Regions from separate parts of the Rhizobium sp. 9140 genome, predicted to be linked through region 1. Evidence: riboswitches for the same ligand, from Rfam matches in the RefSeq annotation. Region 1 holds a riboswitch; each other region holds the start of a gene.
The links. A riboswitch is a leader RNA that binds a small molecule or an ion and turns the genes downstream of it on or off. The one in region 1 is predicted to bind thiamine pyrophosphate.

Region 1 (7,148 bases):
AGTTTGCGACATGGGAGGCGTTCAACACCTTTCTGGAGGAGCAGTGCCGGAAGCGCCAGCGCGACAGGCTGCGCGGCGAGAGCGAGACGATCGGCGAGCGCTTGCGGCGCGATCTGGCTGCCATGCGCGCCTTGCCAGCCTCGCCATTTGATGCCTGCGACCAGGCAAGTGCCAAGGTGACGGCGCAGTCGCTGGTGCGCTACAAGACCAACGACTATTCCGTCCCGGTCGCCTATGGCCATCAGGATGTGTGGGTGCGCGGCTATGTCAACGAAGTGGTCATTGGTGGCCGTGGCGAGATCATCGCCCGCCATCCTCGGTGCTGGGAACGGGAAGACGTCGTCTTCGATCCTGTCCATTACCTGCCGCTGATCGAGCAGAAGATCAATTCGCTGGATCAGGCAGCGCCCCTCCAGGGCTGGGACTTGCCGCAAGAGTTCGCTACGCTGCGCCGGTTGATGGAAGGCCGCATGGCCAAACACGGCCGGCGTGAGTACGTGCAGGTCCTCCGCCTGCTGGAGAGCTTCGAACTCGCCGATCTGCATGCGGCGGTGAAGCAGGCGATCCAGCTTGGCGCCATTGGCTTTGACGCCGTCAAGCATCTGATCCTGTGCCGGGTGGAACGCCGGCCGCCCAGACTGGACCTGTCCATCTACCCGTATTTGCCGAGGGCGACGGTCGAGACGACATCGGCGAAGGCGTATATGCGTCTCCTGTCGTCGGATGCGGGAGAAGTCGCATGAACACCCAAGCACCCGAGATCCTTCTCACCCATTATCTCAAAACCCTGAAGCTGCCGAGTTTCCAGCGCGAGTACCAGAAGCTGGCCCGGCTGTGCGCCACCGAAGGCGTCGATCATGTCGGATACCTCACCCGGCTTGCCGAGCGGGAGATGATCGAACGGGACCGTCGCAAGGTCGAGCGTCGCATCAAGGCGGCCAGGTTCCCGGTCGTCAAAAGCCTCGACAGTTTCGACTTCGCCGCCATCCCAAAGCTGAACAGGATGCAGGTGCTGGAACTGGCGCGCTGCGAATGGATCGAGCGCAGGGAGAACGTTATCGCTCTCGGCCCCAGCGGCACGGGCAAGACCCATGTGGCGCTCGGCCTCGGCCTGGCCGCCTGCCAGAAGGGCCTGTCCGTTGGGTTCACGACAGCGGCCGCACTGGTCAGCGAGATGATGGAGGCGCGCGACGAGCGGCGTCTCATCCGGTTCCAGAAGCAGATGGCCGCCTACCAGCTGTTGATCATCGATGAACTGGGCTTCGTGCCGCTGTCAAAGACCGGCGCGGAATTGCTGTTCGAGCTGATCTCGCAACGATACGAGCGAGGCGCGACCCTGATCACCAGCAACCTTCCTTTTGACGAATGGACGGAAACCTTGGGGTCCGAGCGCCTGACCGGCGCTTTGCTCGACCGCATCACCCATCACGTCAGCATCCTCGAGATGAACGGCGACAGCTATCGTCTCGCCCAAAGCCGCGCCCGAAAGGCCGGCTGACGCCCTTCGAAAATCGCAACGCGCGCATGAGACCCCCGCTCGGGCCTAAGCCCTCCCGGCGGTCTCATGCGCGCGCCACAAGTGGCCGACTTTTGCGCCGCCGCGTGGCAGGATTTTACTCCGCCGTTGACACGCGTGCGCAAGGGTGTTGACAAAAACACCTGCATTTTCATAGGTTGGCGACATTCCGACGGGTGTCCTTTCGAGGGCTGAGATGGCGAGAGCCGAACCGTTATGAACCTGATCCGGGTCATACCGGCGTAGGAACGGAAACAGGTGTCCGCCCACGGCCCTTTCTCTCTTCTCCGCTCGCCTGGATCTCCGTCGCCACGTATGGAGATCGCACATGCCGTATGCTGTTCGTCCGCTTTCCCCGCCGCGCATGCGCTGCTGCTAGCCATGCGCGCCTTTCATGCGGCGCTCGGGCTCGGCGCGCTGGTTCTGTTGTGGCAAGCCGGAACGGCCGTGTTTTCGCCGCCGGCCTATCTGCTGCCGTCGCCGCTCGCGGTCGCTAGGGTGTTCCGGGATCAGTCGGCGTTTCTGCTGGCCCAGAGCCTCGTCACGCTGTCGGAAATCCTCATCGGCCTCGTGGCCGGTGCTGTGCTCGGGGCGGGAACGGCGTTCGTGCTGGCGGCGAGCCCGCGCATCGGGCCGTTCGTCTGGCCGACGATCCTCATCCTTCAGGTGCTGCCGGTCTTCGTGCTGGCCCCTGTTCTCGTCGTCTGGCTCGGTTTCGGCATGGCCTCCAAGGTCGCGATGACCGTGCTCATCATCTTCTTTCCCGTCGCCTCCGCCTTTGCCGACGGGCTGAACCGCACGGAGCGGGACATCGTGGACGCCGTGTCCCTGACGCAGGCCTCGCACTGGCAGGCGCTGGTGTCCGTGCGTGCGCCGCTGGCGCTTCCGAGCCTCGTTTCCGGCCTGCGTGTTGCCGCACCTCTGGCGCCGCTCGGCGCCGTGGTCGGCGAATGGGTCGGCGCGTCGGCCGGCCTCGGCTTCGTCATGGTGCAGGCCAATGCCCGCATGCAGACCGCGACCGTATTCGCCGCCATGGTCGTGCTCGCCGTCATGACGCTGCTCCTGCGCCTGCTGGTCGATCTGCTCACCGCCCGTCTTGCGCCCTGGGCGCGCGAGGGCGGCCGCTCGCATTCCGAACGTCGAACCCTTCAAACCGTCTCATCCTGGAGATCTCAATGATCCGTCTTCTCATCGCGACGATGCTTGGCCTGTCCAGCCTTTTCGCCACCATCTCCGCGCAGGCCGCCGACAAGCTGACCGTGCTGCTCGAATGGTTCGTCAACCCGGACCATGCGCCCATGGTGATCGCGCAGGAAAAGGGCCTCTTCGCCAAAGCGGGGCTCGACGTCACGCTCGTGCCGCCGGCGGATCCTTCCGTCGTGCCACGGCTCGTGGCGGCAAAACAGGCGGATATCGGCATCCACTATCAGCCCAATCTCTACCGCGACCATGAAGCGGGCCTGCCGCTCGTGCGCTTCGGCACGCTGGTGGAGACGCCGCTGAACACGGTGACGGTGCTGGCCGACGGGCCGATTAAGAGCCTGAAGGACCTGAAGGGCCGGAAGGTCGGTTATTCCGTCTCGGGCTTCGAGGATGTGCTGCTGGAGCGCATGCTGGCGTCCGAAGGCCTTTCGAAGGGCGATGTCGAACTCGTCAATGTCAACTTTTCACTGTCGCCGTCGCTGATCTCGGGCGCGGTCGATGCGACCATCGGCGGTTATCGCAATTTCGAGCTGACGCAGATGAAGCTCGAAGGACATCCCGGCCGGGCCTTCTTTCTGGAGGAGCATGGCATTCCCGTCTATGACGAACTGGTCTTCGTCACCCATCGCGACCTCGCGAACGACGATCGTCTGCCGCGCTTCCTCTCGGCCGTCGAGGAGGCCTCGATCTTTCTCACCAATCATCCTGACGAGGCCTGGGCGCTGTTTGCCAAGGCCTATCCGAACCTTGACGACGAGCTGAACCGCACCGCCTTCTTCGACACGCTGCCGCGCTTCGCCAAGCGCCCCTTTGCGCTCGATACCGGCCGCTACGCCCGGTTCGGTGCCTTCATGCAGGAGGAGGGGCTGATCGCGAAGGCGCCTGATGTCGCCGATATCGCCGTTGAGCTGAAATGAGCGACATCACACCGCAAACCGTCGCAGGCATGCTGGCGCGGGTGCGGCAGGCGCGGCCGCGCGTCCATTGCCTCATGAACAGCGTGGTGCAGAAGTTCACCGCCGACGGCATCACGGTCATCGGCGGAATGCCCTCTATGACCGGGTCGCTGGAGGAGGTGGAAAGCTTCGTCGGCCGCGCCGATGCGCTGACCGTCAATCTCGGCACGCTGGATGCGGAGCGCCGCGCGGCGATCCGGCTCGGTGTCGCGGTCGCGCGGGCTCAGGGTAAGCCGTGGATCGTCGATCCCGTGCACTGCGACTATTCGCCGTCGAGGCTGGCCTTTGCGCGTGAGTTGATCGCGCTGCAACCGACCGTCGTGCGCGGCAACCGCGCCGAAATGGCCCTGATCGGCGACATGCCCGGCATCCTGCGGATCGTCACCGGCCCGGTCGATCTGCTGCAAATGGGTTCGGCCTCCGTCGAGATCGGCAACGGGCATCCCTTCATGGCGCAGGTGACCGGCACCGGCTGCCTCTCGGGCGGCGTCATCGCCGCGTTTCTGGCCGTCGCGCCGGATGCGCTTGCGGCGGCTTCGGCAGCCCTGACGGTGACCGGGGTCGCCGCGGAACGGGCGGCGCCCCATGCGCGCGGTCCCGGCACGTTCGCGGCCGCCTTTCTCGATGCGCTGGCAGCCATCGATGACACCGACATTCTTTCCCTCGCAAGGATTCGACATGACCATCACGAACATTCGCAAGGTCGATGACCGCCTGAACGCAATCGTCGATGCATCGCTGGCGGAGATCGCGCCGCTGCCCGAACTGGCGCTGCTGGCCGCTCGCAATGGCGCAACGCTGATCCAGTACCGCGACAAGACGGCCTCCACGCGCGTCATGGTCGAGCGTGCGAGCGCAATCCGGGCGGCTCTTGCCGGCACGGGTGCCGCCTTCGTCGTCAACGACCGGGTTGACGTGGCGCTGGCGGCGGGCGCCGACGGCGTCCATCTCGGTGCCGACGACATGAATGCGGAGACGGCGCGGCGGTTGCTCGGCGATGCCGCAATCATCGGCCTGACCGTGAAAACGGCAGCGGATGCTGCGCGCGCGGGCCGGGCGCCGGTGGACTACGCCTGCATCGGCGGCGTGTTCGAAACGCTGTCCAAGGTCAATCCCGATCCGCCGGTCGGTCTTGAAGGCTTGCGCGCGCTGCGCGAGGCGATCCGCGTCCTTCGGCCGGAGATGCCCGTCAGCGCCATCGCCGGCATCGACCTGTCGCGCGTGCCGGCGGTGATCGCGGCGGGCGCGGATGGCGTGGCGGTGATCTCGGCTATCTTCCGGGCCGACGAGATCGCCGGGGCGACCCGCGCGTTCCGCACGGCCGTGGATGCCGCGCTGGAGGATCTGACATGACCGTGATCGCGCTTACCATTGCCGGCTCCGACAGCGGCGGCGGTGCCGGCATCCAGGCCGACATCAAGACGTTTTCCGCGCTGGAAACCTTCGCCACCAGCGTCGTCACCGCCGTGACGGCGCAGAACACGACGGGCGTGACGGCGGTCGAGGATATCTCGTGCCGCCTGATCGCCGCGCAGATGGCGGCGGTGTTTTCCGACATGGATGTCCGGGCGCTGAAGATCGGCATGGTGTCGCGCGCCGAGACCATCGAGACCATCGCCTCGGGCCTCCTGGCTTTTGCGGGACCTGTCGTGCTCGACCCGGTCATGGTCGCGACCTCGGGCGACCGGTTGCTCAGGGAGGAGGCGATCGAGGCGCTGCGGACCGTGCTCGTGCCGCGCGCTTCGGTGGTGACGCCGAACCTGCCGGAAGCAGCCCTTCTGACGGGGCTGCCGATCGCGCAGGACCGTGCCGGTGTGACGAAACAGGCGGAGGCGATCCTGAAAGCCGGCGCGGCGAGCGTGCTCATCAAGGGCGGGCACGGCGATGGGCCGGAGAGCATCGACCTGCTGTTCGACGGCGAGAGCGTGCGAACCTTCGCCGCACCGCGCATCGCCACGCGCAACGATCACGGCACGGGCTGCACGCTCGCCGCCGCCATCACCGCCCATCTCGCGCGGGGTTACGCGCTGGTCGAGGCCGTCAGCCTGTCGAAGACCTATCTTCATCAGGCGCTGGAAGCGGGGCGCGGTGTGGCGATCGGCAAGGGGCGGGGGCCTGTGCACCATTTCTACAGGTGGTGGAGGGCGTGACGGGCGCGGCGCGCCGAAGAGGTCTTGAGACCGGCTCCGGCCATATCGGCGCGCGTCGGCCGTTCGGGGCGCCGGCCCGCATTGCCGGTGCCGTGCTGCGCGGGCTCGACCGCATTCTCGGCACGCTGGCCGGGCTGGTTCTGGCGATCATGCTGGCGGTGGTGCTTGCCGGCGTCGTGCTGCGCTACGGGTTCGCAACCGGGCTGACGGGCGCGGAGGACCTCGGGATCTGGCTGCATATCGGGCTGATCGCGCTCGGTGCGCCCTTGGCATTGAGCGGCCCGCTCGCCATGCGGCTCGACATTCTGGTGTCGCGGCTGCCGCCCCTGCCGCGGCGGCTTGCCTTTATCGGCGCGGACGGCGTCTCGGTGCTTGCCGGGCTCGTGCTCGTCTTCGGCGGCGGAGCGGTCATGGAGATGGTCGGCGGCACATCGCCGACGCTCGGCGTGCCGGAAGCCCTGCGCTTCGGCCTGCCGATGCTGGGCGGCGCGGCCCTGCTGGTAACGCTGGTCCTCACCCGCATCGCCGAGGGGGACATGGTGCGTGGGGTTGCCGGGCCGATGCTTGGCGTGGCGGCGCATCTTCTCGCGAGCCATGTCGTCATCGAGACCTCCTGGCCGCCGAGCCTCTTTCTGGCGCTCGTCGCAGGGTTCGGGCTTCTCCTGTCGGCGCCGCTGGCGCATGCGTTTCTGGCGGCGGCCGCTTTCGCGATCACATTCGGCAGCAGCCTGCCGGAACCGGCGATCCTCTCGACGACCGTTGCCGGCCTGTCCAAGTTCCTGCTGCTCGCCGTGCCGTTTTTCCTGCTGACGGGGGCGCTGCTGACGGTGTCGGGTGCCGCCGACCGGCTGGTGCGGTTTGCGGCAAGCCTCGTCGGACACCGCCGCGCGGGTCTCGCGCAGACCGTGCTTCTGACCGGCGTGCTGTTTTCCGGCGCCTCCGGTTCGTCGGTCGCGAACGCCGCCTTCGGGGCGGCGACGTTCCAGCCGGAACTGGTGCGGCATGGCTACCCGCCGGCGCAGGCCGGGGCCATCGTCGCCGCCACCTCCGTGCTCGACAACGTCATCCCGCCCTCCATCGCCTTCCTGCTTCTGGCGGCCGCGACCAATCTGTCGATCGGCGCGCTGCTCACCGGCGGCTTCATCGCGGGCGGGCTGATGGCGCTGTGCCTTGCCGTCGCCATTGCGCTGACGGCGGGTGATCACGGGCGCATACCGCGCGTCGGGCGCGGCGTGCAGGCGCGGGCGGCGCTGTCGGCCGTCCCCGCCTTCGGGCTCGGGCTCATCGTCGTCTTCGGCATCCGCATCGGCATCGTCACCACGA
Region 2 (7,148 bases), on a different contig from region 1:
CGTTAAGGTAACCGGTCTCCACCTCCGCACGCAGCCGCAGGAGCGCATTGCAGCGGGCCGACAGATGCTCTTCCGTGCCGTTGCGCTGGACGCGGCCGGAGAGGTCACGCAGGCGTTCGACGAACCCGTGCCAGGGATCGGCACCCCGTTCGGTCCGACCTTCTGCAATGGCGGCAGCGATGGTCTTGGCGATGTCGCGAAGGTGCAGGGTGATTTCGGCGCGCAGGCGGGAGATGCGGCGGGCAGTGTCGCGGGACGTGGCAGCGGTTGCGAGGATGTCTTCGGCCCGCAGCGCCAGCGGCGCGAGATCGAAGCCGAAAGCGGTCTCGACGTCGCCGTGATCGTCGCGACGGCAGTAACGCTTGCCGTTGGCGCTATCGCGCCGCAGGATCAGCCCGGCCTCCACGAGGCTTGCAAGATGTCGCCTGAGCGTTGCGGGTGACATGCCGCGTGCACGAAGCGACAATTCGGCATTGGAGGGGAAGACGATGATCGGTGCGCGGCCGTCGAGATGACGGTCCTGATGAAAGCTCGCCAGCGCCTCGAGCACGGCGATTGCCCTGTCGGAGAGGTTCCAGACGGTGCGGGCTTCGCTGAGCGCACGGATGATCTGGTATTTCTCGGCCTGGCCGGTCGCATTGCCGCCCTCGCCGTTCCTCAAACGCGCCTGTCGCTTCTCCAAGTCGGCCCGAAGCGCGAAATTGCGCGCAGTCAACCGTGCGCCGCCGAAAGGCGTCGTTGCAAATTTCTCCATTTCTCCATCTCCGTTGGGAGGCAAGCCTCCCCCGGCACGGCACACGTCTTCCTTCGCTGACACCCTTGTTTTCAGGCATTCAGGCACAGATGTCCTCGATATCAGAAGGCTTCACCAGGCAACCGAAAACGTTCGGTCATGGCTTCGCCATTCAGCATTTCTGCCGCTGACTCTTGACTTTGATGGCTGGAAGTGATTCTCTCGAACTGCTTAGATTGAAGAGGGCTTCCATGACGGTGACGTTTTGGGGGCCTTTTTTCTTGCTCTCTTGGTCGTCCTTTTCTGGTTCATGTCGTTTGAGGCCGCCCCGGTGTTCGAGGCGGCAAGGTCGTTGCGCGTTGGGTTCAGCTTTCGCCGCCCGCCTCGCGCTCGAAGGTTTCATGCGCCTCGGCCAGAAGAGCTGCTGCGGCATCGATGAAGGCCGGCGGCGTGCCCTCGGCAAATTCGATCCGCGTTGCGCCGTTCTCCACCTTCAGTCGAGCAAAGACCCGGCCACGGGCATCCGTCAGCGATCTCACGTCTCCGCTGTCAGTGTCCCCTGCCCTGCGCTTCGTCTTCATCGGCTTGCCCAACGCGTCGAGATGGGAAAACAGGATCTGGAAACGCCTGTCGCTATCGGCCGCCTTGAACTTTGCGGAATGGACGACGTCGATGGCCTGCTCCTGCCGGGCTTCCTTCGACAGGATCTCGCCAAGCTTCATCCAGCGCTCCCGCCCGACCTTCGGCGCCGGGCCGATATGTCGGATGAACCGGTCCGGCACGCCCTCGGCCACCTGCATCAGCCGCGAAAGCTCGCTTTTCTGCACGGCCAGCGCATCGCCGATCGTCTTGCGGTCGAAACCGCGTTCCGTGAGGTTGCGGGCAAAGAGTGCGCGCTCGATGAAGGAGAGGTTGCGGCGCTCGGCATTTTCCTTGCCCTGTGCCAGAACCAGTTCGTCGTCGGTCAGCGCGCGAATGATTGCCTTGACCGGACGGCCGAGGCGGGCGGCAGCGCGGATGCGGCGGTGGCCATAGGCCGTCTGGTAGACGCCCTGCTTCTCCGGGTGCGGGCGCAGAAGCACTGGCACCTGCTGGCCCGCCTCGCGCACGCTTTCCACCAGTGCCTCGAAATCCTCGTCCGTCGGTCCGTCAATCACGAGTCGATCTTCGACGAAGGAGGCCTCGATCCGTGCGGGGTCGATGCCGACGACGTGCTCGCCTTCCGACAGGGCTTGCCGCAGCGCGCGCGCTTCTTCCGCTTCGCGGGTGATCGCGTTCAGCGAGAGGCCCATGACCTTGACCGCGCCGGATGCGCTGCGCGTGTGGGGTGCGGGCGGCACACCATCCCCCGGCGTTCCCGGGTTGGTAGGACCCGGGCTGGCATGCATCGACCCTTCGGCCGATTTCCGTTCGGGCGCCGGATCTTCGCTCGTATCAAGCTTTTGCGTTTCAGCCGCACGTACGACGTCGGCCGGGCTCAGCCCGCCCCCAAACAGCGCCTTCAGTTCGCTCTTGCGGTTCCCCGCCATCATCCGATCCTTTCCGCGTTCCCGGCCCGAAAGCCGCTCGCTCAACTCGTCTGCAACAGCGAAGAGCCCTGCGGCCGCTCGCCCATTCCCGTCCTCGACCCCGTCAACGGTTCCACACCGCATGCACCAGCGTTTCGATCTCGCTGTTGACGGCATTCATCGATTCCACCGCGCGGTCGTAGGTCGCGCGGGTAAAATTCTCTCGGCCGACCTCGTAGAGCGTCTGCTTGGTCAGCCCCGCATCCGACACGGCGGTCGATTTCACCATGGGCGCCGTCAGTACGCGCTCGCCGAAGAGCGAGCGCATGAAGCCGACGATCTGCGCCTGCGGCCCGTCATTCGGCTCGAAGCGGGTGACGAGGTAGCGCAGGAAATCGAAATTCAGCGTGCCCCCGGCATCCCGCACGACGGACAGCAGATCGGCCGTCATAAACAGGAACTGGTTCATCGAGGCGATGTCCAGCATCTGCGGATGCACGGTGACGATGACGGAGGTCGAGGCGCAGAGCGCCGACAGCGTGAGATAGCCAAGCTGCGGCGGGCAATCGATCACGACCACGTCGTAATCGGCCTCCACCGTGTCCAGCACCGCCTGGATACGGGCGAAGAACAGGGGGCCACCGGTCGCCCCCTCCTTTCCGGACTGCCGGTCTGCCAGCGCCTGCGGCGTCACATGCTCGAATTCCTGCAGCTCGATATTGCCGGGCACGAGATCGAGGCCGGGAAAATACGTCTGGCGGATGACGTCGGACAAGGGCCGCTGCTCGGCATCGTAGCGGATGGCGCCATAGAGCGTGTCGTTGCCGGTCAGGTCCAGCTCCGGCTGATAGCCGAAAAGCGCCGACAGCGATGCCTGCGGATCGAGATCGATGGCGAGCACCCGGTGGCCGGTCAGCGCCAGATATTGTGCCAGATGCACGGCGGATGTCGTCTTGCCGGAGCCGCCCTTGAAATTGGTGACGGAGATGACCTGCATCCGCTCGCCGGCCTCGGCATCCCGCCGCGGTAGGTAGCCGCGCGCTTTGGCGGCATGGCCCTTGGCCAGCGCCTGTTCCGAAAGGTAGAGCCGCAGCGCGTTGATATCGGCCAGCGAATAGAAGCGGCGTCCGCCGGCGCCGGTTTCCGGCTGCGGCCCCTCCCCCGCCAGCGACAGCTGGCGCAGATAGCCGTCGGACACGCCGATCAGCTTGGCCGCCTCGCCGGAGGAGAACGCCCGCAGCGTCTTCGTCGCGGTCGGCGGAAACAGCCGCTCGCGCATCGCCTTCAGCTGTTCCGACAGCGCGCTTGCATCCGCCGCGATCGTCAGATCCGCCGATGGTGTCGGCGCCGCGTTTTTCGGGCCGGTGCGTGTCGTGTGGGCCGTTGGGGCCATGTCGTTTCTTTCCTCACTGTCTGGCCAGCGTGCCGGCGGCTTGCGGACGGGCTGCGTCCGGGGGATGTTCGATGTCTGCCATGTTCCCGCCCGCGCGGCGGCGATTCTCTGGCGTCAGTGTATACGTCGCGCTATCACATATACAGAGGTGGCAGCGTGTTACGCCGGGGGCGCATATATCTGCCTCTGACCGTTAGAGGTTGAGGTCGATTGCTGAGTCGCGTCAAGCTATATTTGAAATGTGAAATCTGAATCATTCTTCCTGTCCACAGTGCCTCCTCGCGACTATTCGTCGTGGCGGCGCGCTCAGAATAAGCGGACGGCCAATGGCGGGGAGAAACGAAGGCGGGCGACATTGAAACGGAAGAGCGATTCCGACCTTTTATCCCCGCTCTGCCGCGTCGGCAGAGCGAGTTGACAGCTGTCAACTTTTGAATGGGGGTGAGTCGCGTATTGGCCGAAGTTGACAGCTGTCAACTCGCGCGGCCGCGCGCCGCAACCCGCACTGCCCCACCGCATAACCCCGCGCCCTCTTTTGCCAGTGAAGCGCCATCATCGCCGCCCGGTCGTCCGCGAAGACCTCGGTACGAGACCGCCCCGCAGATCCAATCCGGCAGCAGCGACAAACGAGCACGATTTCGCAGAAGAGCGAGGGCTCCAGCGAGGGCGCGTAGAACCGCGCCATGCCGCGCGACGGGCCGCAGCGTTCCAGATGCAACCGATAGGACGGAGTTTTCATACGCGCAGAGTCTCGCTCTCGGGAGACGGCGTCCAACGAGACTTGTCAATCGATCCGGGGTGGTCGATTCACAGGCATGATAGGACGGTCTCCGTCTATCCTCCGCGCTGCAAAAGGCGCGGCTAAAAGCCGGCTTGACCGCGGCCATGGCTCCATGCAACCTTCCGCATATTCACCAGGGGGGTCCCGGCAAGGGGCTGAGATACTGCTATTGCGCGCAGTGACCCGTTGAACCTGATCCAGTTCATACTGGCGGAGGGACGGTGCGATGCTTGCAGGCTCTTGGGTGGATCTCCGCCAGATAGCCGGCATGCGTCTTCTCATCATTCCAACACTGGGACTGGGTCTCCAACCTCGGAGAGCCTTGCCATGACTGTTGCCACTTCACAATTTGTGCCGAGCGTCACCACCGGCCCACTGCCGGCCTCGACCAAGGTGTTCAAGCCCGGGCTGCTTCACCCCAGCATCCGCGTTCCGATGCGCGAGATCGCGCTCCACCCGACGGCCGGCGAACACCCGGTCACCGTCTATGATTCCTCCGGCTCCTATACTGATCCGGCCCATATCGTCTCCATCGATCGCGGCCTGCCGCGCATCCGGGACGCTTGGCTCAGCGCGCGTGCCGACACCACGGCCTATGAGGGGAGGGCGGTGATCGCGGCCGACAATGGCTTCGTTGCGGGCAACCGCCTGACGCCGGAATTTCCCGTCCGCGCCGCGCCGCTGAAGGCTGCGGGATCCCGCGCCGTGACGCAACTCGCCTATGCCCGCGCGGGCATCATCACCGCGGAAATGGAATTCGTGGCCATCCGCGAGAACCTCGGGCGGCAGAGGCAGCGCCAAGCCCTCGCGCGGGACGGGGAGAGCTTTGGCGCCGAGGTGCCGGATTTCGTCACACCGGAATTCGTCCGCCGCGAGGTGGCGGAGGGCCGAGCGATCATTCCCGCCAATATCAACCACCCCGAGCTTGAGCCGATGATCATCGGCCGGAACTTTCTCGTGAAGATCAATGCGAATATCGGCAATTCCGCCGTCACCTCGTCCATGGCGGAAGAGGTGGACAAAATGGTCTGGGCCATCCGTTGGGGCGCGGATACGGTGATGGACCTCTCGACCGGTCGCAACATTCACAATATCCGCGACTGGATCATCCGCAACGCGCCGGTGCCGATCGGCACCGTTCCGCTCTATCAGGCGCTGGAAAAGGTGAACGGCATTGCCGAGGCTCTCACATGGGAGATCTATCGCGACACGTTGATCGAACAGGCGGAGCAGGGGGTGGACTATTTCACCATCCATGCCGGCGTGCGGCTCTCCTATATCCCGCTGACCGTGAACCGGGTGACCGGCATCGTCTCGCGCGGCGGCTCCATCATGGCGAAGTGGTGCCTGCATCACCACCGGGAGAACTTTCTCTACGAGCATTTCGAGGAGATCTGCGAGATCGCCCGCGCTTATGACGTCTCCTTCTCGCTCGGCGACGGCCTGCGCCCGGGCTCCATCGCCGACGCCAACGACGCGGCGCAGTTTGCCGAGTTGGAGGCGCTGGGCGAACTGACCAAGATCGCTTGGGGCCGCGATTGCCAGGTGATGATCGAAGGCCCCGGCCATGTGCCGATGCATAAGATCAAAGCCAATATGGACAAGCAACTCGCCGTCTGCGGCGAGGCGCCGTTCTACACACTCGGGCCGCTGACGACCGATATCGCGCCCGGCTACGACCATATCACCTCCGGTATCGGCGCGGCGATGATCGGTTGGTTCGGCACGGCCATGCTCTGCTACGTCACGCCCAAGGAGCATCTGGGCCTGCCCGACCGCAACGACGTAAAGACCGGCGTCATCACCTACAAGATCGCCGCCCACGCCGCAGACCTTGCCAAGGGCCATCCGGCGGCCCGTCTGCGCGACGATGCGCTGTCACGTGCGCGCTTCGAGTTCCGCTGGGAAGACCAGTTCAACCTCTCACTCGATCCCGACACCGCGCGCGCCTTCCACGATGAGACCCTGCCGAAGGACGCCCACAAGGTCGCCCATTTCTGCTCGATGTGTGGCCCGAAATTCTGTTCCATGCGCATCTCCCACGACATCCGTGCGGAAGCCCAGAAGGAAGGGCTGGAGGCCATGGCTGCGAAGTACAGGAATGGCGGCGATCTCTATATGCCCGTGGGAGAAGGCGCGGGGAGGGAAGGTGAGGCGTGAAACGGTGCCGGTCGATGGCCTTCCAATGAACGAAAGCGACCGCGTCTGCCTCTAAGGGGGGTGAATGAGGATCCCCCACGCGATCTGTCATCTCCGTTCCCGACCCCGTGTCAAAACTCTTGCAGCCTTGCCTTTTGCACGCTGCGAGAGTTCAATGCCGAAACGGTCCTAACCTTGCGAAAGGCTATCGTGGGAACCCTTGTCACCGCCGTCTTCCTGCTCATCCTCCTGTTTGGCTGCCTGCGGTCTCCCGGCCAGGCGACCATCCTTGCAGGTTTTCTGATCTTTGCTGCGGGTCTCGTGCCGCTGGCGCTGATCACCGACATCCACCCCTATTTCCTCCTCGCCGTCCTGCAGGCCCTCACCGCCACCCCTGCCGTTCCCATCGGCATCGCGCTGATGGCGCTTGGCCGGCTGGTCGTTCACGCCGAACGACGGGAGGCTGCGCGGCAGCGCGATCGTCCTTGAACATCGATCGCTGACATCCGGCTTCGGCACTCAGAGGGAAGGAGGCCGCAGCATGTCTCTATTGCAGCGCCGACTATCCCCAGACGAACGACAGGCCGCGACAGA
Region 3 (7,148 bases), 2.8 Mb from region 1:
ACCGGAAAGGTTCTTGATCGGCGTGCGCGCCTGCTCCGGCTGGAACAGAAACTCCTTCATGTAGCCGGTCACATGCCGCTGCTCGCCATTGACGAGCAGCGTCTCGCCGCGACCGTCGGTCAGGTAGTTGGCCAGCGTATCCTCGAGGTTCAGATCCTCGCGCTTCTGGTCGAGCGTGGCGATCTCGAGATTGGTGCCGAGCTTCACCTTGCCGTCGTCGGGCTTCAGCTGGCCGGTCAGCATCTTCAGAAGCGTGGTCTTGCCGGCCCCGTTCGGGCCGACGAGACCGATGCAGTCGCCCCGGTGCACCCGGATGGAGAAGGGCGCAACGATGATGCGTTCGCCATAGGCCTTGGTGATCTTCTCCGCCTCGATCACCAGCTTGCCGGACTCCTGCGCATCGGAGACGCTCGCCTGCACGGAACCCTGCGGTCCCTTGTGGCCGCGGTAGTTGGAGCGCAGATCCTGCAACGCGCCGAGGCGGCGCATGTTGCGCTTGCGCCGGGCGGTCACGCCATAGCGCAGCCAGTGCTCTTCCCGCTCGATCTGCTTGCCGAGCTTGTGCTGCTCCAGTTCCTCCTGCTCCAGCACCTGGTCGCGCCAGGCTTCGAACTGGCCAAACCCGCGGTCGAGCCGGCGCGAGGTGCCGCGATCGAGCCAGACGGTCGCGGTCGAGACCTTCTCCAGAAAGCGACGGTCGTGCGAAATGAGGATGAGGGCGCTGCGCGTCTTCTGCAGCTCGCCTTCCAGCCACTCGATGGTCGGCAGGTCGAGATGGTTGGTCGGCTCGTCGAGCATGAGAATGTCGGGCTCGGGCGCCAGCACCCGGGCGAGTGCCGCGCGGCGCGCCTCGCCGCCGGAGAGATCGTTCGGGTTCTCCTCGCCGCTTAAGCCCAGGTGCGAGAGAAGATAGGTTACCCGATAGGGATCGTCGCCCGGCCCGAGGCCCGCTTCGGCATAGGCCTGCACGGTGGTATAGGCCCCGAAATCGGGCGCCTGTTCGAGATAGCGCACGGTGGACGAGGGATGCCGAAACACCTCTCCCGACTGCGGTTCGATCAGCCCGGCGGCGATCTTGAGCAGCGTCGATTTGCCGGAGCCGTTGCGGCCGACGAGGCAGATCCGGTCGCCCGGCTCCACCTGCAGCGCCGCGCCGTTGAGCAGCGGCGTGCCGCCGAAGGTGAGAACGATATCGTCGAGTTTCAGAATGGGCGGCGCCATGGTCAGGCTCCTGTCATGTCGAGGGGGCGGGCGAGCAGCATCGCGCGGCCCGTGCCGAGCGTCAGCCGCACGGGTCCTTCCGCCACGTTGGAAAGGGTGCGCGACGACCCGAAGGGCACCGCGAAACGGGCGAGCGAATAGCGCGCGCCCGCAATGGAGAGATCGCTCAGTGTATCGAGACCAAGCACGGAGAAGAGGCAGCCTTTCGGCAAATCCATCTCGGTGATGCCGGGCAGCAGCGGCACCGCTTCCTCCTCGCCCGAGGTCAGGAGCACGTCGAGCCCCGTCTCGGCAAGGTGGAGGCCGTGCAACAGGTGCTGGAAGGCATGGTCGCTGCGCTCGCCGCCAAGCGCGCCGGCAAGGATGAGCCGCGTTGCACCACGCTCCAGTGCCGCCGCCACGGCGATCTCGCCGTCCGTCTCGTTCTTGGCCGGCGGATAGGGCTCGCGTGGTACGTCCGGCCAGGCGGCGATCAGCGCTGCCGGCGTCGAGTCGAAATCGCCGACCCAGAGCTCCGGTGTCAACCCGATGGCGTCCGCGTGCCGCATGCCGCCATCGGCGGCGATCACGCGCGTGCCGGCAAGTTGCGCGGCCAGCCGGTCGGTCATCGTCAGCGGCCCGCCGAGCAGGATGGTGAATGCGGTTGCGGTCATCGCGCTGCCATAGCGCGAAGCAGCCCCGGAGGCAAAGGTCAAACGGCGCGAAAGTCCCGAACGGCATGGCGCTTTCACATCCGCGCATCCTGCAACCTTGGATCTTGCCAAGGGGCGGCACGGCGTCTAGATCTTTGCATGCTCTAACGGGGTGCCTTTCCAGCGCGACGATCCTTCGTCGCGGGAAGACGGGCTGAGAGGCTGAAAGCCAACCCGCGGAACCTGATACGGTTAACACCGGCGGAGGGATTAGACGGCTCGCAAGCGCTACTCCCCTTGAAACCCGAATTCTGAAGGAGGCGCGCATGCGCAGCACATGGCTTTTTACCACCACGGTCCCTCTGCTTCTCGCGGTGGGCATGTTTACGGGGGCGCAAGCGGCCGAGACGAAGACGCTGACCGTCTATACCTATGAGAGCTTCACCAGCGAATGGGGTCCAGGCCCGAAGATCGCCGAAAGCTTCGAAAAGACCTGCGATTGCAAGCTGACCTATGTCAGCGTCGCCGATGGCGTGGAGCTGCTCACACGGCTGAAGCTCGAAGGCCCCGCATCCAAGGCGGACGTCGTCGTCGGCCTCGATACCAACCTCGTCGCTGAGGCCAAGGCCACCGGCTTCTTTGCCGCGCACGGCCTCGACACCTCGGCCCTAGAGGTTCCCGGCGGCTTTTCGGACGATAGCTTCGTGCCTTATGATTACGGCCATTTCGCCTTCGTCTACGACACGCAGACGCTGAAGACACCGCCGAAGAGCCTGAAGGAACTGGTCGAGGGCGACGCAAGGGACAAGATCGTCATCGAGGACCCGCGCACCTCCACACCCGGCCTCGGCCTGCTTCTGTGGGTAAAATCCGTCTATGGCGAAAAATCGGGCGAAGCCTGGGCAAAGCTGAAGGACCGCATCCTCACCGTCACCCCCGGCTGGTCGGAAGCCTACGGCCTCTTCACCAAGGGCGAAGCGCCCATGGTTCTGTCCTACACGACGTCGCCCGCCTACCACATGGTTGCCGAAAACAGCGATCGCTATCAGGCGGCCGATTTCGCCGAGGGTCACTACATCCAGATCGAGGTGGCCGGCATGACGAAGGCCGCGCGCGATCCTGACCTCGCCAAGGCCTTCCTCGCCTTCCTCGACGGTCCGGAAGCGCAGGCTATCCTGCCCACGACCAACTGGATGATGCCGGTGGCAACCCCCAGCGAACCGCTGCCGGAGGCTTTCGGAAAGCTGGTCCAGCCGAAGACCACCTTTCTGATGAGCCCCGAGGAGGTCGCCAAGAACCGCAAGGCCTGGATCGACGAATGGCTGGCCGTCATGAGCCGGAACTGACCCCTGCATGCCGGCCGCTCGTGATCGCCGTCTGACACACGCGCTCGGCGTGGCGGGCATCACCGGTATCACGCTGTTCGTCGGCGCCGCCATCCTCGCTCTGGCGCTGGCCGCGACCGGTGAGGCGGCGGGCACGAGGGATACCAGCGGTGTCTTCGACGCCCCTGTCTTCGACGCCTATGTCTGGCGCGTCGCCCGTTCCACGATCATCCAGGCCGGTCTTTCCACGCTCCTGTCAGTCGCCTTCGCCATTCCCGTGGCCTTGGCGCTTGCCCGGCGCCGAAGCTTTATCGGCCGGATCTGGATCATCCGGCTGATGGCGCTGCCGCTCGGCCTGCCGGCGCTGGTCGCAGCCCTCGGCATCGTCGGCATCTGGGGACGGCAAGGCGTCGTCAACGATCTGTTCGCGATGCTCGATTTTGGCCGGCCCGTCGCGATCTATGGGCTCGCCGGCATTCTCGTCGCGCATGTCTTCTTCAACATGCCGCTCGCCGTCAGACTGCTGCTGTCGGGGCTCGAGCGCATTCCCGGCGAATACTGGCTCCTCTCTGCCAATCTCGGAATATCCAGCTTTTCGCTCTTCCGCTTCATCGAGTGGCCGGTTATCCGCGGCCTGCTGTCGGGCATCGCCGGCCTTATCTTCATGCTGTGCGCCACCAGTTTCACGCTGGTGCTGACGCTCGGCGGGGGACCGGCGGCGAGCACGCTGGAGGTCGCGATCTATCAGGCCCTGCGGTTCGACTTCGATCCCCCGCGCGCCATCGCGCTCTCGGCGCTGCAGATCATGGTGACGGCCGTGCTCCTCTTCGTCCTTCGCTGGCTGACCCCGCCCGCAACCGAGGGCTTTACGACCGGCCGGCCGGTGCGCCGCTTCGATGGCCGGTCGCGCACCGCCATCCTCGCCGATATCCTTGTCATCGCGCTCGCAGCCCTCTTCGTCGCAGCGCCGCTCGTCTCCGTCCTTGTCTCGGGCCTTGCCTCCGACCTCGCTAAACTCGCATCGGACGCCCAAGTCTACCGGGCGCTAGCGACCAGCCTCGGCATCGCCGCGGCATCGGCTGTTCTTTCGGTCGCCCTCGCCACCGTCATGCTTACGACGCGCCAGATCCTGCTCTCGCCACGCCGGCCGGGCCGTTTCGCGCATATCTTCTCCGGCAGCGTCGCCGCCGGCACATCGCTGGTCCTCCTCGTGCCGCCGGTCGTCATCGGGGCGGGATGGTTTCTGCTGTTGCGCCCGTTCGGCGATGTCGCCCGCTTCGCGCCGGTCGTCATCACCCTCATCAACACGCTGATGGCGCTGCCCTTCGTCACCCGCGTGCTGGCACCTGCCATCGCAACGCACGCCGCCCGCACCGGACGCCTGACGACGAGCCTCGGCATTTCCGGCTGGTCCCGCATCGTGCTTGTGGATTGGCCGGGCCTGCGCCGCCCGTTATCGATGGCCCTGTCCTTCGCCAGCGCCCTGTCTCTGGGCGATCTCGGCGCGGTCGCATTGTTCGGATCACAGGATATGGTGACCCTGCCCTACCTGCTCTACAGCCGCATGGGCAGCTACCGCACCACGGACGCTGCCGGCCTCGCCCTCCTCCTCGGCATCGTCTGCATCGCCCTCACCATCCTCGGAACCGCACGCGAGAGCCCGAGGAAACGCGCATCATGACCACGACACTCCCGACGATCGCCGTCCGTCTCGAAAACGTCGCGGTCCGCTTCCCCGGCCATTCCGCCCCGCGTACGCTTCTCTTCGATACCACGATCGAGAGCGGCAGGATCACCGCGATCACCGGCGCCTCCGGCTCCGGCAAATCCACCCTGCTCAATCTCGTCGCCGGCTTCGAGACGCCGGACGCAGGCCGCGTCAGCATTCTGGGCGAGGACGTGACACCGATCCCGCCAGCGCTCCGTCCGGTCTCGGTCATCTTCCAGGAACACAATCTCTTCGCCCATCTCGACGTCGCAACCAATGTCGGCCTCGGCATCAGCCCCGCCCTGAAGCTTGACGGGGAGGATCGCGAGCGGATCGAGCGGGCGCTGCGGGATGTGGGGCTTGCAGGCTTCGCACGCCGCCTGCCGCCGACGCTGTCGGGCGGCGAACGGCAGCGGGTAGCACTCGCCCGCGCGCTCGTGCGCCAACGCCCGATCCTGCTGCTCGACGAGCCCTTTGCCGCGCTCGACCCCGGACTGCGTCAGGAAATGGGGGATCTGCTGGCGGTATTGCAGGAGAAGGAAGCCAGCACGATCCTCCTCGTCACGCACCATCCCGACGATGTGCGCCGCCTCGCCGATCGCGTGCTGTTCCTTGGCGACGGCAAGGTCGCCCTCCACGAAGAGTCCGACGCGTTCCTTCGTCGGACCGAACCAGCAGCTGTCGCCCGCTTCCTCGGAGCACGCTCACCCGCCCCGTGAACCGCCTTGATACCGCATGCCACAATTTGACCGTCCGCCTGTGGCACCCGCGGTGGGGCGAAGCGGCAGCCGCGCATCGACGCGGCACAGGAACGGGACAACAGAGAGCGACAGCTTTTTTCCGCAAACCGCCAGGCTTTGCGGAATTATACAGTAGGCATGGGCGGCACGAATAGGCTAGATCGGGCTCTGGGAAACGGGGCGATTGCACGTCTCCCAGGATGTAGGGCGGCTCTGCCGGAACTGCCGTAAGAGCGTTCGGCACGCCGCCGGACGCGAACATGGGCTGAGGCATGACGGTGAACGAGCGGAACGAGCGGAACGGCGGGCATCTGTCGGCCCGTGGCATTGCAAGCACCCTGCGCGCGTCCGTCGCCGGCCTCGCTCTGCTGGCGCTCGCCGGTTGCCAGAGCGCCATCGAGCAGAGCTATGAGCCGAGCGTCTCTCCCTCCGCCACCCCGCAGATCGTCGATGAAGTCCAGAAGAACGATCCTCGCGCGCAGATGGGCGCCCGCGAACATCCGCGAATCGTTGCGAGCTATGGCGGCGAATACAAGGACGAGAAGACGGAGCGGCTGGTCGCCCGCATCACCGGCGCGCTGACGGCTGTATCCGAGAACCCCAACCAGTCCTATCGCATTACGCTGCTGAACTCGCCCGCCATCAACGCGTTCGCTTTGCCCGGCGGCTATCTCTACGTCACGCGCGGCCTGCTGGCGCTCGCCGACGACGCCTCCGAGGTTGCCGCCGTGCTTTCGCACGAAATGGCGCACGTCACCGCCAATCACGGCATCCAGCGCCAGCAGCGCGAGGAAGCCGAAGTCATCGCCAGCCGCGTCGTCTCCGAAGTTCTTTCGAGCGACCTCGCCGGCAAGCAGGCGCTTGCCCGCGGCAAGCTGCGGCTCGCCGCCTTCTCGCGCAATCAGGAGCTTCAGGCCGACGTGATCGGCGTGCGCATGCTGGGTGAAGCGGGCTACGACCCCTATGCCGCCGCACGCTTTCTCGATGCCATGGCCGCCTATAGCCGTTTCTCCTCCGTGGATCCGGACACCGACCAGAGCATGGACTTCCTGTCGAGCCACCCGAACGCGCCGCAGCGCGTGGAACTCGCCCGCCGCCATGCCCGCGCCTTCGGCCCTGAGGGCACGACGGGCGACCGTGGCCGCGACTATTTCCTCGATGGTATCGACGGCCTGCTCTATGGCGACAGCCCGCAGGAGGGCTATGTCCGCGGACAGACCTTCCTGCATGGCAAGCTCGGCATTCGCTTCGATGTGCCGGCCGGCTTCCAGATCGACAACAAGGCGGAAGCGGTGCTCGCCACCGGCCCCGGCGAGATCGCCATCCGCTTCGATGGCGTGGCCGACACCCAGCGTCGCAGCCTGACTGACTATATCGCGAGCGGCTGGGTGACCGGCCTTCAGCCCGAAACGATCCACGCCATCACCATCAATGGTCTGGAAGCCGCAACCGCGCGCGCGTCTGCAGAGCGTTGGGATTTCGACGTGACGGTGCTGCGCATCGACACCCAGATCTACCGGTT

Region 2: another riboswitch for thiamine pyrophosphate. It lies ahead of thiC (phosphomethylpyrimidine synthase ThiC); the one in region 1 lies ahead of GA0004734_RS15380 (ABC transporter permease).
Region 3: another riboswitch for thiamine pyrophosphate. It lies ahead of thiB (thiamine ABC transporter substrate binding subunit); the one in region 1 lies ahead of GA0004734_RS15380 (ABC transporter permease).

What each region holds. Positions count from the first base shown of each region.
Region 1 covers NZ_FJUR01000001.1:3,275,311-3,282,458, reverse strand. The annotation lists gene istA (IS21 family transposase) at 1-743, shown strand, start outside; gene istB (IS21-like element helper ATPase IstB) at 740-1,498, shown strand; TPP riboswitch at 1,679-1,782, shown strand; gene GA0004734_RS15380 (ABC transporter permease) at 1,898-2,695, shown strand; gene GA0004734_RS15375 (ABC transporter substrate-binding protein) at 2,692-3,636, shown strand; gene GA0004734_RS15370 (hydroxyethylthiazole kinase) at 3,633-4,385, shown strand; gene thiE (thiamine phosphate synthase) at 4,369-5,028, shown strand; gene thiD (bifunctional hydroxymethylpyrimidine kinase/phosphomethylpyrimidine kinase) at 5,025-5,825, shown strand; gene GA0004734_RS15355 (TRAP transporter large permease) at 5,870-7,148, shown strand, end outside.
Region 2 covers NZ_FJUR01000002.1:805,477-812,624, reverse strand. The annotation lists gene repC (plasmid replication protein RepC) at 1-754, opposite strand, end outside; gene repB (plasmid partitioning protein RepB) at 1,099-2,265, opposite strand; gene repA (plasmid partitioning protein RepA) at 2,366-3,634, opposite strand; gene GA0004734_RS21105 (WGR domain-containing protein) at 4,059-4,373, opposite strand; TPP riboswitch at 4,541-4,652, shown strand; gene thiC (phosphomethylpyrimidine synthase ThiC) at 4,743-6,575, shown strand; gene GA0004734_RS21095 (hypothetical protein) at 6,765-7,043, shown strand.
Region 3 covers NZ_FJUR01000001.1:463,857-471,004, forward strand. The annotation lists gene GA0004734_RS02140 (ABC-F family ATP-binding cassette domain-containing protein) at 1-1,221, opposite strand, end outside; gene GA0004734_RS02145 (thiamine diphosphokinase) at 1,224-1,874, opposite strand; TPP riboswitch at 2,012-2,140, shown strand; gene thiB (thiamine ABC transporter substrate binding subunit) at 2,234-3,199, shown strand; gene thiP (thiamine/thiamine pyrophosphate ABC transporter permease ThiP) at 3,207-4,859, shown strand; gene thiQ (thiamine ABC transporter ATP-binding protein) at 4,856-5,605, shown strand; gene GA0004734_RS02165 (M48 family metalloprotease) at 5,899-7,148, shown strand, end outside.